One region of the Streptomyces sp. NPDC004134 genome, then DNA from elsewhere that is predicted to be linked to it. Evidence: riboswitches for the same ligand, from Rfam matches in the RefSeq annotation. Region 1 holds a riboswitch; the other holds the start of a gene.
The links. Region 1 has a riboswitch for cyclic di-AMP ahead of ACFYVJ_RS23620 (transglycosylase SLT domain-containing protein). Riboswitches for the same ligand answer to the same signal wherever they lie in the genome.
Positions count from the first base shown of each region.

Region 2: another riboswitch for cyclic di-AMP. It lies ahead of ACFYVJ_RS00260 (peptidoglycan DD-metalloendopeptidase family protein); the one in region 1 lies ahead of ACFYVJ_RS23620 (transglycosylase SLT domain-containing protein).

Region 1 is NZ_JBIAMS010000020.1:8,997-14,010, reverse strand. It holds gene ACFYVJ_RS23625 (glycosyl hydrolase) at 1-1,021, shown strand, start outside; gene ACFYVJ_RS23620 (transglycosylase SLT domain-containing protein) at 1,142-1,903, opposite strand; cyclic di-AMP (ydaO/yuaA leader) riboswitch at 1,905-2,096, opposite strand; gene ACFYVJ_RS23615 (L-serine ammonia-lyase) at 2,576-3,958, opposite strand; gene glyA (serine hydroxymethyltransferase) at 4,194-5,014, opposite strand, start outside.
Region 2 is NZ_JBIAMS010000001.1:65,041-70,054, forward strand. It holds gene ACFYVJ_RS00255 (SDR family oxidoreductase) at 1-1,422, opposite strand, end outside; cyclic di-AMP (ydaO/yuaA leader) riboswitch at 1,781-1,943, shown strand; gene ACFYVJ_RS00260 (peptidoglycan DD-metalloendopeptidase family protein) at 1,952-2,716, shown strand; gene ACFYVJ_RS00265 (nuclear transport factor 2 family protein) at 2,868-3,248, shown strand; gene ACFYVJ_RS00270 (DUF5959 family protein) at 3,265-3,696, opposite strand; gene ACFYVJ_RS00275 (hypothetical protein) at 4,194-4,889, opposite strand; gene ACFYVJ_RS00280 (RNA polymerase sigma factor) at 4,886-5,014, opposite strand, start outside.

The sequences.
Region 1 (5,014 bases):
GTACGAGATCGATGCCATCAGCCTCAGCCCGAGCGAGCCCCGCCCGCCGCACCAGGTCTCGGGCGTCCCCGTCGACCCGCAGGCCACCCCGGAGGCCCGGGCGCTGCTCAGCTACCTCACCGCGGGCTACGGCGAACACATCCTCAGCGGCCAGCAGGACGCGGCCTCCGTCCGCTGGGTGGAGGAGAACGTCGGCCGCGCGCCGGCCGTGGCCGGCCACGACATGATGGATTACTCCCCCAGCCGCGTCGAGCGCGGCACCACCTCCACCGAGGTCGAGAACGCCCTCGCCTGGGACGAACGCGGCGGCATCACCACGTTCGTCTGGCACTGGAACGCCCCCGCCGGCCTCATCGACGAACCCGGCAAGGAGTGGTGGCGCGGCTTCTACACCGACGCGACGACCTTCGACGTGGCCGCGGCGCTCGCCGACCCGCAGTCCGCGGAGTACGCACTGCTGCTGCGCGACATCGACGCCATCGCGGCAGAGCTGAAGCGGCTGCAGGACGCGGGCGTCCCGGTGCTGTGGCGCCCGCTGCACGAGGCCGAGGGCGGCTGGTTCTGGTGGGGCGCCAAGGGCCCCGGGCCGGCCAAGGAGCTGTGGCGGCTGATGTACGAGCGCATGACCGGCCACCACGGGCTGCACAACCTCATCTGGGTGTGGAACTCCGTCGACCCGGCCTGGTATCCCGGCGACGACGTCGTCGACGTCATCAGCGCCGACACCTACCCCCCGATCGGCGACCACGGACCGGCCAGCGGTACGTACGACAAGCTGGTCGACCTCGTCGGCGACGAGAAGCTCGTCGCCATGACCGAGACGGGCTCCATCCCCGACCCGGACCTGCTGCGGACCTACGAGGCGGACTGGAGCTGGTTCACGACCTGGAGCGGCGAGTTCATCGACGACGGCGAGCACAACCCGCTGCCGTTCCTCAGGAAGGTCTACGAGGACGACTACGTCATCACGCTCGACGAACTGGGCGACTGGCGCTCCCACCCTCCGGCCCGGACCCGCTGAACCGGGGCCGGCGCACGGGGCATTCCCCGGCCCGTCGGGTCTGCCGCCCGCCCTCGTTCGGCGGGACGGGCCGCAGGCCCGTGGAGAGCGCCGGTGGGGACACCGGCGCTCTCCGGTCCGTCAGTACGGCCCGTAGACGTTGTCGATCGACCCGTACCGGTCGGCCGCGTAGTTGCACGCGGCGGTGATGTTGGCCACCGGGTCGTAGCTGTCCGTCGAGGTACCGGGGACGTGGTACGCCTCGAAGGTGGGAGCGATGACCTGGAGCAGGCCCTTGGAGGGCGTGCCGTTCACGGCGTTGATGTCCCAGTTGTTGATGGCCTGCGGGTCGCCCCCGGACTCCCGCATGATGTTGCGGTGAATACCGTCGTAAGTACCGGGGATGCCGTGCTCGGCCATGATGTCGAGGGACTCCCGGATCCAGCCGTCGAGGTTGTCCGGGTAGCTCGTGACGGTCGCGCTGGCGGTCTTCATGCCCGGCTCGGATTCGGCCTTGTCGGCCTTGTCGGCCTTGTCGGCCTTGGCGCCGAGCACGAGTTCAAGGCCCGGGAGGATGAAGTGCGGGTTGCCGCCGACGGCCTCGCGGTTGTCTTCGTACAGCTTCTTCCAGCCGCCGCGCACGGATTCCCGGTCGGCGATCTTCGCCAGGGAGTCTCCGGCGACCACGGCGTACGTGGCCGCTGCCGCGCCGGCGGTCGCCGCGGCGGGGGCCTCGGCGCGTACACCGGTCTGGGGGGCGGCCGCGGGGACGGAGCCGGCCGCGGAGGCCGAGGACGCGCCGATCAGCGGGGCGGCGATCGCGACGCCGCTGACGCCGGCGAAAGTGAGGCCGCGGCTGATCAGGCGCAGCTTGGGACGGCGATGCTTACCTTTTGCAGGCATGGGTGTTTCTCCTCAGCGCCTGCGAGGTGAGCTGTCGGGTTCGGGCTGGAGATGCCCGGCCGCACCGCGGTGCGACTTCACCCCAAGCCGGTCCTGAATACGGACCGGCAACTTACCTATGGGTCCCCCGCTCCTGCCGTGTGTGATTAGGGAACGGTTTCCGGATGGCGGCAGGATTCGGCGTCCACCCGGCTGGCGGAGACTTAAGCATGTCTTTCCGGTCCGGACAAGCTGCGGAACTCGTCCGGCCAATACGGGACCGGCTCCCGGGCCGGGTGAGTGCCGCCGCGGAAAGCGGAGCGGGCCGCAACTCGCTTTCGGGATAAGGAAACTGTGAATTCCCCCCGCGGGCGCTCGCGGCCGAACGTGATTCGCGTCACCGGACACATGAGGTCCGATCGGGCAGGAGCACGGGGCGATCGGGGGCGAATCCTTCAAATGGGGCGTATCGTCCGGCAGGGAATATCCGACAAGTCCGTTTGTTCCGGGCTGTCTGGTGCCGCGTCCGTACGGCGGGAATTCACGAATCCGTAGCGGGGGAAACCGCTCGCCAGCGGAGACGGCGAGGCGTCAACTGGCCAAAGGGAAACGACTTCTTCGGAGTCACCGCCGGATTGCGGACGGGGGGTGCTCAGTTGGCGAGTGCGGCGTGCGGATTTCTCGCCAACTCCCTCAGCACTCCACCACGTTGACCGCGAGGCCGCCGCGGGCGGTTTCCTTGTACTTGACCTTCATGTCCGCGCCCGTCTCCTTCATGGTCTTGATGGCCTTGTCGAGGGAGACGAAGTGCTGGCCGTCGCCGCGCAGTGCCATGCGGGCCGCGGTGATGGCCTTGACCGCCGCCATGCCGTTGCGCTCGATGCACGGGATCTGGACCAGGCCGCCGATCGGGTCGCAGGTGAGGCCCAGGTTGTGCTCGATGCCGATCTCCGCGGCGTTCTCCACCTGTTCCGGGGTGCCGCCGAGGATCTCGGCGAGGCCGCCTGCGGCCATGGAGCAGGCCGAGCCCACCTCGCCCTGGCAGCCGACCTCCGCGCCGGAGATGGAGGCGTTCTCCTTGAAGAGCATGCCGATCGCGCCCGCCGCCAGGAGGAAGCGGACCGCGGTGTCGTCGTCCGCGCCGGGGACGAAGTCCGCCGCGTAGTGGAGGACCGCGGGGATGATGCCCGCCGCGCCGTTGGTGGGGGCGGTGACGACGCGGCCGCCGGCGGCGTTCTCCTCGTTGACCGCCATCGCGTACAGGGTGACCCACTCCATCGCGTGCGCCGCGGGGTCGCCCGCCGCGCGGAGCTGGCGGGCCTCGCCGGCCGCGCGGCGGCGGACCTTGAGGCCGCCGGGGAGGATGCCCTCGCGGCTGGTGCCGCGGGCGACGCACTCGCGCATGACCCGCCAGATCTCCAGCAGCCCGCCGCGGATCTCCGCCTCCGTGCGCCAGGCGCGCTCGTTCTCCAGCATCAGCGAGGAGAGCGACAGGCCCGTCTCGCGGGTGCGGCGCAGCATCTCGTCCGCGGTACGGAACGGGTGCTTCAGTACGGTGTCGTCGAGCTTGATCCGGTCCTCGCCGACCGCCTCCTCGTCGACGACGAAGCCGCCGCCCACCGAGTAGTACGTCTTCTCCAGCAGCGTCCCGCCGTCCGCGTCGTACGCGGCCAGCGTCATGCCGTTCGCGTGGTACGGCAGCGAGCGGCGCCGGTGCAGCACGAGGTCGGCGGCGACGTCGAAGGGGATCTCGTGGTCGCGCCCTATCTCGGCGCCCAGCAGGTGCAGCCGCCCGGTGCTGCGGATGCGCTCCACCTCGCCCTCGGCCCACTCGATGTCGACGGTGCGCGGCGAGTGGCCCTCCAGGCCGAGGAGCACTGCCTTGGGGGTGCCGTGGCCGTGGCCGGTGGCGCCCAGGGAGCCGAAGAGTTCGGCGCGTACGGCGGCGGTGTGGGCCAGCAGGCCCTCGTTCTTCAGCCGGCGCGCGAACATCCGGGATGCCCGCATCGGGCCCACCGTGTGCGAGCTCGACGGGCCGATGCCGATCGAGAAGAGGTCGAAGACGGAGATGGCCACTCGGGACTCCCTTGTCCTTGCGTGGGGCGTGCGCGTGCGTGGTGCGGTGACGGGTTGCGCGTACGGCCCCGGGGCCCGGGGGGGCCCCCCCCCGGGGGGGGGGGGGGCCCGGGGGGGGGGGGGGGGCCCCCGGGGGGCGGGGGGGGGGCCGGGGGCCGGGGGGGGGGGGGGGGGCGGGGGGGGGGGCCGGGGGGGCCGGGGGGGGGGGGCGCCCCCCCCCCCCGGGCCGTACGGGCTACAGGCCGGGGTACAGCGGGTGCTTCTGCGCCAGGGCGGTGACCCGGGCGGCGAGGGTGGCCGTCTTCGCCTCGTCGAAGCCCGGCTTGAGGGCTTCGGCGATGACGTCGGCGACCTCCTCGAAGTCCGCGGCGGTGAAGCCGCGGGTGGCCAGCGCGGGCGAGCCGATACGCAGGCCGGAGGTGACCATGGGCGGGCGGGGGTCGTCCGGGACCGCGTTGCGGTTGACGGTGATGCCGATCTCGTGGAGCCGGTCCTCGGCCTGCTGGCCGTCCAGCTCGGACGCGCGCAGGTCGACCAGGACCAGGTGGACGTCCGTACCGCCGGAGAGCACGGAGACGCCGGCCGCGCGGGCGTCGTCCCGCAGCAGCCGCTCGGCCAGGATCCGGGCGCCGTCCAGCGTGCGCTGCTGCCGCTCCCGGAACTCCCCGGACGCGGCGATCTTGAACGACACCGCCTTGGCCGCGATCACGTGCTCCAGCGGGCCGCCCTGCTGGCCGGGGAAGACGGCCGAGTTGATCTTCTTGGCGAGGGCCTGGCGGGAGAGGATGACCCCGCCGCGCGGGCCGCCGAGGGTCTTGTGCGTCGTGGTGGTGACGATGTCCGCGTACGGCACGGGGTTGGGGTGCAGGCCCGCGGCGACGAGACCGGCGAAGTGCGCCATGTCGACCATCAGCAGCGCGTCGACCTCGTCGGCGATCCGTCGGAAGCCGGCGAAGTCGAGCTGCCGGGGGTACGCCGACCAGCCCGCGATGATCAGCTTCGGCCGCCGCTCCTTGGCCAGCCGCTCGACCTCGGCCATGTCGACCTGGCCGGTCT
Region 2 (5,014 bases), on a different contig from region 1:
CCAGTAGGCGTGCCCGAGGAGGCCGCGGGGGTGGAACAGGGCGCGCTGCCGGTACCGGGTACGGCCCGCGGCGTCCCGCTCGGCGTACATCTCCAGCCACGCCAGCCCCGGCATCCGCATCTCCGCCCGGAGCCGCAGCAGGTGCCCGGGCTCGATCTCCTCGACGCGCCAGAAGTCCAGCGAGTCGCCGGCCCGCAGCCGCTCGGCGTCGCGCCGCCCGCGGCGCAGGCCGACGCCGCCGGCGAACCGGTCGAGCCAGCCCCTGACCGCCCAGGCGAGCGGGAAGGAGTACCAGCCGTTGTCCCCGCCGATGCCCTCGATCACCTTCCAGAGCTCGTCGGGGGGTACGTCGACGGAGAGCCGGCGTTCGTCCTCGTAGAGGCTGCCGCCCGCCCAGTCCGGGTCGGTGGGCAGCGGGTCGCTGGGCGCACCGGGCACGGCGGCGGACGACCACCGGGTGGCGACGCGCGCCTCGCCCACCCGGCGCAGCGCCAGGGCCAGCGCCTCGCCGAAGGGCAGCGGGCGCCCCGGCAGGTCGGGCACGTACCGGGCGATGTCGTGCTCGCGGCAGACGACCTCGTGGCGCAGCGACTCGGTGAGGGGGCGGGCGAGGGCGGCGGGCACGGGGGTGACGAGCCCGATCCAGTGGCTGGACAGCCGCGGGGTGAGGACCGGCACCGGCAGGATGAGCCGCTTGCGCAGCCCCGCCGTGGCGGCGTAGCGGCGCATCATCTCCCGGTACGTCAGGACGTCGGGCCCGCCGATGTCGAAGGCCCGGTCGACGTCCGGGGGCATGGCGGCGGCGCCGACCAGGTAGCGCAGCACGTCGCGGACGCCGATGGGCTGGGTGCGCGTGTTCACCCACCGGGGGGTGACCATGACCGGCAACCGCTCGGTCAGATAGCGCAGCATCTCGAACGACGCCGACCCCGAACCGATCACGACCGCGGCCCGCAGCACGGTGGCGGGCACGGCCCCCTCCAGAAAGATCCGCCCGACCTCGGCCCGGGACCGCAGGTGCGGGGACAGGGACGCCTCCGGCACCCCCCGCGGCGTAAGGCCGCCCAGATACACGATGCGCCGCACCCCGGCGGCATCCGCCTCCCGGGCGAAGACGCGGGCCGCCCGCCGGTCGGTCTCCTCGAACCCGCCGCCGGAGCCGAGGGCGTGCACCAGGTAGTACGCGACATCGATCCCGCGCAGGGCGGCACCCACGGACTCCTCGTCCGTGACGTCCCCGCGCACGACCTCGACGTCCCCGGCCCAGGGATGGTCGCGGAGCTTGCCGGGCGTACGGGCCAGGCACCGCACCCGGTGCCCGGCCGCGAGCAGCTCCGGCACCAGCCGCCCGCCGATATACCCGGACGCCCCGGTGACCAGGCACGTCAGCGTTTCGGAGGTGGGCTGGCCATCGGTGTCCATGATCGATTCCTTCGGAGGGGCCGGTCGTCACCGCGTGCGGGCAGTACGACTCCATGATCACGTCGAAGGGGCCGCGGCGCGCGGCAACGTGGCCCGGACAGCGGCCGGGACAGGCATGTGAACGCATCACCACCCGCCACGCCCTTTGTCGGAGACCGACGGGCAAATGAGCGCTTGCCCGGGTCTGGCGGCTGCACGACGTCAACTCGCCGCGACGCGGAGTCAATTATTCCGCGGGAGCGCGTGACCCCCTTGCCGTCGAACACATGATCCCCCTAGCGTGGCTGCCCGTTCGAAAGGCGAACACCCGCTGCGCGCCGGACCGCCGAATCCTGCCCCCGGCGCCGCGGTACCTGCCGATCAGCTCGCACCGCCGGGCAGGAGCGGGGGACCCACGGGTCCGGCCCCCGCCGGACCGCGCCGTCCCTGCGACGGCTCGGGGTGAGGTCCGCCGAAGCCGGCGGCCGGGCAGCTCCAGCCCGAACCCGACAGCTCACCTCGCAGGCGTCCGGAGAAAGAGGCCCGTACGATGTCATCCCCTCACGGCCGCCACCGCGCGGCGCGCCGCCCCGGCAGCGCCCGCAAACTCGCCACCCGCGCCTCGGCGGCGGGCGCCACCCTCGCCCTGCCGGTCATCGGCGCGTCCGCCGCCTTCGCGGAAGAGGACACCACCTACACCGTCACCTCCGGCGACACCCTCTCCGTCATCGCGGCGGAGCAGGACGTCGACGGTGGCTGGAAGACGCTGTACGAGAACAACAGAGCCGTCATCGGCGAGGACCCGAACCTGATCTCCCCCGGCATGGACCTCTCCCTCGACGGCCCCGCCGACGGCCCGGGCACCAACGCCGACAACGCCTCCTACGGCACCGCCACCGCCGCGCCCGACCCGACGGCCGTCATGCCCGTGGACGGCAGCACCCCCACGGCCGGCTACGAGGCGTCGGGCGCGAACTGGCAGAACGGCCACACCGGCCAGGACTGGTCCGTCCCGGTCGGCACGACGGTCAAGGCCGCGGCCAAGGGAACCGTCGTGGAAGCAGGCTGGGACGACTCGTTCGGCTACCAGATCGTCATCAGACACGGCGACGGGGACTACACCCACTACGCCCACCTCTCGCAGATGGACGTCTCCGAGGGCACCGCGGTCGGCATGGGAGACCGCATCGCCCGATCCGGCGCCACGGGCAACGTCACGGGCCCGCACCTGCACTTCGAGGTCCGCACGACACCGGACTACGGCTCCGCCAAGAACCCCCTCACCTGGCTCACCAACCACGGCGTAACCACCTGACGCGACCCGGGACGGTCGGGGCGGGCCTCCAGGGGCCCGCCTCACCTCGCCACCCCTCACCTCGCCACCCCTTTCCTGCCGGCACCGGGCAGAATCTGCCATCAGCAGAAGGGGAGACGTCTCCGGCACCGGGACCCGTCATGCTGGGCAGATGCCGAACGACGATCACACCGAAAGCCTCCGCGCGGCCGAACGACGCCTTCAGGCGGCCCAGCTCGCCTCCGACGTCGACGTAATGGGCGAACTGCTGGACGACGCGGGACGGTTCACCGGTCCCGACGGACGCCTCTACTCGAAGGGCGACGACCTGGAAGCCCACCGGACCGGCCACCAGGTGCTGACCGGCCTTGAGGAAGAAGACCTCCGGGTGTTCGCTACGGCGCACACCGGAGTCACCTGGTTCCTCGGCACGCTGGAGGGCTCCGTCGGCGGGCAGCCGCTGCGTGCCCGGATGCGCTACACCCGGACCTGGAGCCGCGACCGGGCAGGCTGGAGGATCATCGCGGCGCACGCCGGCTTCGTCACCGAATGATCCCGTCGGCCGGGGTTCAGTCCTCTTCGAGGGGCCAGGTCTCCCAGACGGCGTCCAGGCGTCGGTACGCGTCGTCGAACCAGGCGTCGGCCAGGGGGACGGTGACCGTCACCGTCGTCAGGGAGGCGGAATGGTCCTTGATCGTGACCCGGCACCTGTCGTCGTCCTCGTCGAGCTCGACGTACAGCCACGGCGCCCTCGATCCCTCGCGCCAGGCGATGTCCTCGCCCGCGTCGAGCGAGTCCAGAGCCTGCTGCCACTCCCCCAGGTCCTCGGGGAAGAGCCAGGTCTTGAGGGTGCCGCGGACGAACGGCGTTTCGACCACGAACTCCCCGACCAGCACATCCGCTTCGACGGGGGGCTTCCGCGTCTCCCTCCCGTCGATCCGGAGGACGACGCTGTTGCCGTCCCCCTCCAGACGGATCAGGTCGATCGGATCCTCAGCCATGACTGCCCCTCCCTGCTCGCGCACGTCGCCGAAGACTAGTCGCCACCACTGACACGACAGCGGCCGAGGGTCCATCAGCCCGCGCAGGCCCGGGAGTTGGCACCGTCGAGCACCGACGGACCGTCAGGCACCCAAGTCACGGCGCACTCCACGCACCAGCGGTCGCCGCCGCTCGTACGAGGCCCGCGGCAGCCGGAGGGCGAAGGGCTCTCGCCTGGGCGGCACCGCGCGGCGTTCTCCGGCGCGGTGCCGTCGGCGTGGGGAATGAGTTAGATCATCTGCTGTACCCACCAGAAGAGCAGACCCGCCAGCCCGGTACCGAGGCCGTAGTACAGGCCGCGCAGAAGGTGTGTAGTGATCTCGCTCCTGCGCGTGCGGCACCGGCAACTCCGCCGGCAGGCCGGGGCGTGGTGCACACGGATCCGGTTGTTCCTCGGACGCACGGCGGAATTGGCCGGCGGGCGCGTGAGCTTGGGCACCGGGACACCCTTCTTTCGTCAGTGCTGTTCGCAGTGGCGTTTGAAGCGGTCGGCGATCTCGCTTTCCGGTCGGCAGACCAGCGCGTCGCGGACGTCTTCGCGGGAAGCCAGACGCTGTATTTCCCGGTGCATGTGCGGTTCCCAGCCGGGTTCGCAGTGGCGGTCGACGTAGTCGGCGAACAGGCTCACGCCGGATATGAACTCGTCGTCGGGTCCGCCGTCCTTCTGCAGTTGCGTACGCCAGTGGCCGGCCTCGGCGGGCTCGCCGAGACCGAGGTGGTGCAGGTGCAGGCAGTACGCGGCGGCGCGGCTGCCGGCGCCGGCGGCCAACTGCCACCAGAACTGCGCGCTTTCCCGGTGATCCGCCTGGTACAGCATGCAGGCGAAGACCTGCATGCCGCGGATCGCCCCGTCTATGTCGGGCACCTCCAGCCACGTCTCGTGGCCCTGCGGCCCGTGGTCGCTGAGCAGACTGGCCAGCCGGCCGACGAACCCGGTCGCCCCGGCCCGGTTGACGGTCCAGCGCACCAGGACCGACAACTCGTCCCGCGCCTGCACCACCGGAGAGGCGTCCGTGCCCGGCCCCGTATACCCGGCCGGCCCCTCCTGCAGCCGCCGGAGCCCGGCCGCCACGTCGAACCGCCGCCGGCCCGCCAGCATCATCTCCCCGGCCCCCGCCAGGAGTTGTTCCACCGCCGAGCTCTGTTCGCTCACTTCGTGTCCCCGTCCTTCTTCAGCAACTGCGCGAGATCCCGTTCCAGGCGCTTCGTGGCGCGACGGCAGTGGTAGTCGACGGTGCTGGCCGTGACACCCAGGTACCAGGCGATCCGGTCGGTGGG